Regions from separate parts of the Brevibacillus sp. HB1.1 genome, predicted to be linked through region 2. Evidence: riboswitches for the same ligand, from Rfam matches in the RefSeq annotation. Region 2 holds a riboswitch; each other region holds the start of a gene.

Region 1 (2,274 bases), on a different contig from region 2:
ACATTTGCTGAAAAGCGACATTAACAACCAGAGGCCGAAAAAGTTCTGAATAGGAATCACTATGGTGTAGTAAACGAGGTGTTGAGTTACATACGTGGGAAAAAAGTAATAAGTAGTCCCTAAAGCAACCGTAGAAAAAATCGCACTCGTCATAAAAAGATACAGTGTTTTCCGATAACTGGATTTGTAGTGTCGATACAAAAAGAGTGACAAGACAAAATTGACTGTAAGGATCAGCAGCGCAACCCATGTTCCTTCTCCACCTAGGTAGTACCGATAAACCAAGGCTTCAATCAGAAGGAGCAAGGCAATCTCGATTCCGCCATAAACCAGTCCGAAAAGAATGATGACATGTCGGATATCAAAGAACATGCCATTGGTGACGCTCGGGGCGAAGGTCATCGCGAGAAACATGCAGGCTGAGCTGGTGAAGACAATAAAGGAACGGCTGTAGTTCCTCATTTTGTCACGGTAATAGATGTTGAAAAACACAAACGGGATAATGGCGAAAAACCATTGAAGAATAACTTCTTTTAATAGACTCATGTAGCATCCCCATCGCAAATATTTGCTAGGCTTGTATCAATCTACGATAATTCGACAAGACACAACAAAATCCCTCTCGTTGTTACAGAACAAAATGGAATATTTATCAAGAAAATTCTTTCGGTAAACCTAGTTGACAGATAGGTAATTGCCAGATTATATTCTGTATATACTTATACAAACGTTCCGAAAATAGAAACTACTCTTATCAAGAGATGGCTGAGGGAATGGCCCTATGAAGCCCGGCAACCTAGCACGAGAGATTGTGTTCTTTCGAGCCAAGGTGCTAACTCCAACAGGTAGAATACCTGACAGATAAGAGGCGAGAATCTTGTCGATTTTTGTCCTCTTTCTCTGTGAAAGAGGATTTTTTGCTTTTATCATTTGTTTTCAAAGAGAAAAAGGGGGAACATTTGCGATGAAAAAGAAACTGGGATTACTGACTTCACTTATTGTGGCTGCGTCCGTTCTCGTTACGGCATGCGGCGGAGGAACAAGCACCGGAACCGGTAGCACGAACCAGTCAGGTGGGGAGAACGCGAAGAGAATCGCATTAATCATGCGTCAAAACGTAGGAACGTTCTCCGCACAATACATCAATGGCGTGAAGACAGAGGTGGAGAAAAACGGCGGTGAGTTGACCGTATTCAACGCGGATACCGATCTGGCAAAAATGGCGTCCAACCTCGATGCGGCTGTGAACCAAAAGTTTGATGGCATTCTGATCGACCATGGTACGGCAGAAGCGTTGCAGCAGGGTACGCAAAAGGCCGTGGATAAAAAAATTCCGGTTGTCCTGTTTGATACAGACATCAACATTCCGGGTGTGCCAGTTGTGGCGCAGGATGACAACAAGTTGGCAGAGCTGAGCCTGGAGAAGCTGGCTGCAGATACAAATGGCAAAGGCAGCATCGTAAAAATTTGGGTAGCTGGCTTTGCGCCTATGGAAAAACGCCAAGTGACGTATGAAGCTTTCCAGAAGAAATACCCGGACATCAAAGAGATTGCTGCATTCGGTTCTGCTACCAATAATACGGCACTCGATACACAAACGCAGATGGAAGCGATCTTGAAAAAGTATCCCAATAAAGGCGACATCACAGCAGTATGGGCGGCATGGGATGAATTTGCCAAAGGGGCGACACGTGCCATCCAGCAAGCAGGCCGTACGGAAATCAAAGTATACTCCATCGATTTGAGCGATGAGGATCTGCAAATGATCCAGGCGGAAAACTCTCCGTGGACAGCGACGGCAGCGGTAGACCCATCCAATATCGGGCGCATCCATGCCCAAACCGTGTTCCAAAAAATCAAAGGCGAGCAAGTGCCAGACAACGTGAAGCTGAATCCAGTGCTGGTGAAACAGGAAGACCTGCCGAAGGATAAGAAAGTAACGATGGGCGACCTGTCCCAATACGTACAAGATTGGGGCAAGTAAGAACCAAATTGACTTTTCCCGTTGATCTGTATCCGTCAACGGGATTTTTCCTTATAGAGGTTGGAACACGCAGGTAAACAGGAGGTGTGAAAAATGTCCACATTGCAGATGAAAGGGATGGCGAAGCAGTTTTCTGGGGTTCCTGCCCTGCGATCCGTCGATTTTGAGGTGCGCGCTGGAGAGGTTCATGCACTTCTCGGTGCTAATGGTGCGGGAAAGAGTACCCTGATGAAAATTCTCACGGGAGCGTATCAGGCAGATGGAGGTACGATCACCATCGATGGACAGGC
Region 2 (2,274 bases):
TCGAAACATGAACTATGCGCTTGCTTCGACGAACGAGGTAGCCGAGCTTTCCAATAGTGGGAATGAAGTTATCGGTTTGCGCTTGCAGCCAGGAAAATACTATGTACGTCTCAATAGTGGTACTTCGTTCAAATATGATTCGTACCGACTCACGGTGACGCAGCAGAAATTGATAGCGGGCTATCGCGATATTTCGGACCACTGGGCGCGCTCAGAGATCGTCAGACTTAGCTCTCGCGATATTGTAAATGGATTCAATGATGCTTCGTTCAAGCCGAATCAGGCAGTGACCCGTGCAGAGTTTGCGACGATGCTGCTTAAATCGATGCGTGCGACCGGTTCCAAGGTAGCGACTACCTATACAGGAAACACGACCTTCCGGGATATGAAAAAGCGGCACTGGGCGTATCACAACCTAGGTGTAGCCTATCAATTAGGAATTTTGAAAGGGTACCCGAAGAATGAAATGAAGCCGGATCAGCCGATATCGCGTGCAGAGATGGCGGTCATGATCGCGCGGGCACGTGATGTTTTAATGTATAACCGTGGTACCTCGAATTATCAGGATGTGCCAACGAGTCATTGGGCTTCTCCTGCCATTGAGGCTTTGACATCTAGAAATTGGCTCAGTGGTTACGGTTCTTCCTTTAAACCGAATGGAAGGGCAACTCGCGCAGAGGTAGTAGTGGTACTTTCCAAGGCCTATCAAATATAAGTAAAATTTTTCCTATTGACATCTCTGAAAAAAACAATTATTCTATTATCCGTAATGGATACTCTTATCCAGAGCAGGCGGAGGGACTGGCCCTATGAAGCCCGGCAACCGATCTAGAGCGGTGCTAACCAGCAGAACGGACATCTGTTCTGGCCGATAAGAGGATGAAGGAAGCAAAAAACGCTCAAACCTTTTCCTCCTAAAAATGGAAAGGGTTTTTTATTTGCGTTTACGTAGATAAAATCCTGACTCGGCTACCACACTATTTGTATGAGGTCAAAGGAGGTATTTTCTCATGGCTTTGCAAAAAGGTCGTCGTCTGTTTACATCCGAATCTGTAACCGAAGGACATCCGGATAAAATTTGTGACCAAATTTCCGACTCCATCTTGGATGCGATCCTGTCCAAAGATCCAAACGCTCGCGTAGCTTGCGAAACTTCCGTAACTACTGGTTTGGTTCTCGTAGCAGGAGAAATCACTACAAACACTTATGTAGATATCCAAAAGCTCGTTCGTGAAACCATTCGTGAAATCGGTTATGACCGTGCGAAATTCGGTTTTGACGCTGACACTTGCGGTGTTATTACTGCAATTGGCGAGCAGTCCGCTGACATTGCACTTGGTGTAGACCAAGCATTGGAAGCACGCGAAGGCAAAATGACTGACGCTGAGATCGAAGCAATTGGTGCTGGTGACCAAGGTTTGATGTTTGGTTTTGCTTGCAATGAAACACCTGAGCTGATGCCACTTCCAATCAGCATGTCCCACCAATTGGCTCGTCGTCTGACTGAAGTACGTAAAAACGGAACACTTGCTTACCTCCGTCCTGACGGAAAAACACAAGTAACCGTTGAGTACGATGGCGACAAACCAGTTCGTATCGATACAATCGTTATTTCTACCCAACATGCTCCTGAAACAACTCTGGAGCAAATCAAGCAAGATCTGGTTGAACACGTAATCAAACCAGTTGTTCCAGCTGAACTGTTGGACGCTGAAACCAAATACTTCATCAACCCAACTGGCCGTTTCGTAATTGGCGGACCACAAGGGGATGCTGGCTTGACTGGCCGCAAAATCATCGTAGATACTTACGGCGGTTATGCTCGTCATGGCGGCGGTGCGTTCTCCGGTAAAGATCCGACAAAAGTTGACCGTTCCGGTGCATACGCAGCTCGTTATGTAGCGAAAAACATCGTGGCTGCTGGCCTCGCAGACAAATGCGAAGTACAAGTTGCTTACGCAATTGGTGTAGCGCAACCAGTTTCTATTGCAGTAGATACATTCGGCACAGGTACGATTTCCGAAGAAGCTCTGGTGAAATTGGTTCGCAAACACTTCGACCTGCGTCCTGCTGGTATCATCAAGCAGCTCGACCTGCGTCGTCCTATCTACAAACAAACAGCTGCATATGGCCACTTCGGACGCAATGACCTGAATGTTCCTTGGGAGCAAACAGACAAGGCAGAAATCCTGAAGCAAGAGGCTGCTCAACTGTAATATCATGAATGACATAAAAAGAGCCTGGTGTTGCTACTGGGCTCTTTTTCATTTTAGG
Region 3 (2,274 bases), on a different contig from region 2:
TCGCGAGTGATAGCCATACCCGCTTCCTCAATCGTTCCAACGACAACGGAGGCACCGAACTTGTGAATAAGTGGAACCACTTCCTCAAATCGCTCCAAGCCGTCTTCCAAGTTAATCGAGTTGAGGATGGCCTTCCCTTGCGAATAGCGAAGTCCCAGCTCCATGACCTTGGCATCTGTCGAATCGATCATGAGGGGCGCTTTTACTTTTTTCACGATGAACTGTAGGAATTTTTCCATATCTTCGTATTCATCACGGTCGGGGTCAGCCAAGCATATATCGATGACATGTGCGCCGCGCTTCACTTGTGCTCGGGCAATATCAGATGCTTCTTCATAATGACCAGCTGCAATCATTTCACGGAATTTTTTGGAACCGATGACATTGGTCCTCTCCCCTACTAGCAAGGGACGATTGTCATCTTCGACGTAAACAACCTCGATCCCGGAGACTGCGCTCAGCGGTTCCACAGCTGCACTGCGCGGCTTGCAGTCTTTCAATGCTTCTGCCATCGCTTGAATATGGTCAGGCGTTGTTCCGCAGCAACCGCCAGCGACGTTTATCCAGCCCTGATCAGCGAATGCCCGCATTTTCGAAGCAAGTCCCTGTGGCGTTTCATGGTAATGGCCGTTCTCGTCTGGCAAGCCTGCGTTCGGATAACAGCTAACCGCACATTGGGCAATTCCTGACAGTGTCCGCAGATGATCACGCATAAACTCTGGTCCTGTCGCACAGTTCAGACCAATGGAGACTGGCTGTAAATGCTCTAAGGAGATGTAAAACGCCTCGATGTTTTGGCCAGCCAGCGTTGTGCCCATCGGCTCAATCGTACCTGACAGCATCACCGGGAGCTCCTGTCCAAGCTCTTCAAAAGCTTTGCGAATCCCGATTCCGCCAGCCTTGACGTTTAACGTGTCTTGCGAGGTTTCCAATAGAAGAACATCGGAGCCGCCAAGAATCAGACCTTTTGCCTGACGATAATACGCCTCGACCAGTTCTTCGAAAGTGACACCGCCTGTCAACGCAAGGGTTTTGGTCGTAGGTCCCATTGCACCTGCTACAAAACGCGGCCACTCCTCCGTAGAATAGGCATCCACCGCTTCTCTGGCCAAGCGGGCTGCGGCTATATTGATCTCAAGGTCTTTTTCTGGCACATCGTACTCAGCCAAAACGATGGAAGCAGCACCAAATGTATTTGTCTCGACGATGTCTGCGCCCGCCGCTAAATATTTCTCGTGAATGGAACGGATCACATCTGGTCTGGTCAGGTTCAGGAGTTCATTACAGCCATCATAGGCTTCACCGCCGAAATCATCAGCAGTCAGGTTTGCCTGTTGAAGCATGGTGCCCATTGCACCGTCCAGAATCAGAATTTTCCGGGAAAGTTGTTCGCGAAAAGTTGGTTTCATTGACGTGCCCCTTTTCTACCTTGCATCGGCTTATTCTCCGTAATTGGGTAAATAAAAAAAATCCTCTTCTTTGAAAGAAGAGGATTTGTCAGCAGATACGAAAACGCCTGAGACATCCTCTTATCTTTCAAAGCACGTAGCTTTGCTGGAATTGGCACCGGATTTTTACCGGTTGCCGAGGCTTCATCAGGCCAGTCCCTCTGCCTCTCTGGATAAGAGTCGTACACTTGTCATTTAGTTGTTTTGCGAAATGTCTTGAATGTTTGCAAGTATCTTAACACCACCTTTGTCTCCCCGTCAATTGTGAATTGTCTATTTTTTACTGAGCCTCTCCTCTTACGCGCCCATTTTTGCCTAAGCTGGGCATCCGCCCAGTCCAATATCCGCATTCGTGTATAGACTGGAGTATAACGGAAAGGAGGGGAAACAAAGATGAGTACATCATTCTGCGGAAACGGATTCTTCGGTGACTGCTTCGCAATCGTGCTCGTGCTGTTTATCCTGTTGGTAATTATTGGGTGTTCGTGTGACGACTGTTAGATAAGTGTTTAAAAAAGGCTATCCCAAAAGCCATCAGGAATGGCTGCGGGATAGCCTTTTTTTCTTGTTATTTGGTGATGATCTTGCCTGTCACGGCATCCAGAGTAATATATTTGAGCGCCAGCTTTTCGTCACTCCACGGCACATACGCCAGCTTTGGTTGAGCTAATTTTTGCCCATCCACATCTCTCCTCAAATAGACCAGCTTTAAAGGCATGACGCGTAAATACGCCTCAACAGCCTTGTCTTTCGAGACGATCTCGTCGGATGCTGGAAGCTCCACCAACTCGTGCGTCTCTCTGTAGTTTTCAAACTTTGTCACTTT

The links. Region 2 has a riboswitch for S-adenosylmethionine ahead of metK (methionine adenosyltransferase). Riboswitches for the same ligand answer to the same signal wherever they lie in the genome.
Region 1: linked by a shared signal. The riboswitch ahead of HPY27_RS24480 (sugar ABC transporter substrate-binding protein) and the one ahead of metK (methionine adenosyltransferase) in region 2 are both predicted to bind S-adenosylmethionine.
Region 3: linked by a shared signal. The riboswitch ahead of metH (methionine synthase) and the one ahead of metK (methionine adenosyltransferase) in region 2 are both predicted to bind S-adenosylmethionine.

Annotation. Positions count from the first base shown of each region.
Region 1 is NZ_JABMIV010000011.1:203,486-205,759, forward strand. Features, by position in the region: gene HPY27_RS24475 (ATP-binding protein) at 1-546, opposite strand, end outside; SAM riboswitch class I at 749-868, shown strand; gene HPY27_RS24480 (sugar ABC transporter substrate-binding protein) at 965-1,984, shown strand; gene HPY27_RS24485 (sugar ABC transporter ATP-binding protein) at 2,078-2,274, shown strand, end outside.
Region 2 is NZ_JABMIV010000004.1:88,952-91,225, reverse strand. Features, by position in the region: gene HPY27_RS13035 (S8 family peptidase) at 1-715, shown strand, start outside; SAM riboswitch class I at 777-878, shown strand; gene metK (methionine adenosyltransferase) at 1,011-2,216, shown strand.
Region 3 is NZ_JABMIV010000002.1:904,564-906,837, forward strand. Features, by position in the region: gene metH (methionine synthase) at 1-1,409, opposite strand, end outside; SAM riboswitch class I at 1,527-1,628, opposite strand; gene HPY27_RS09245 (YjcZ family sporulation protein) at 1,842-1,949, shown strand; gene HPY27_RS09250 (YcdB/YcdC domain-containing protein) at 2,017-2,274, opposite strand, start outside.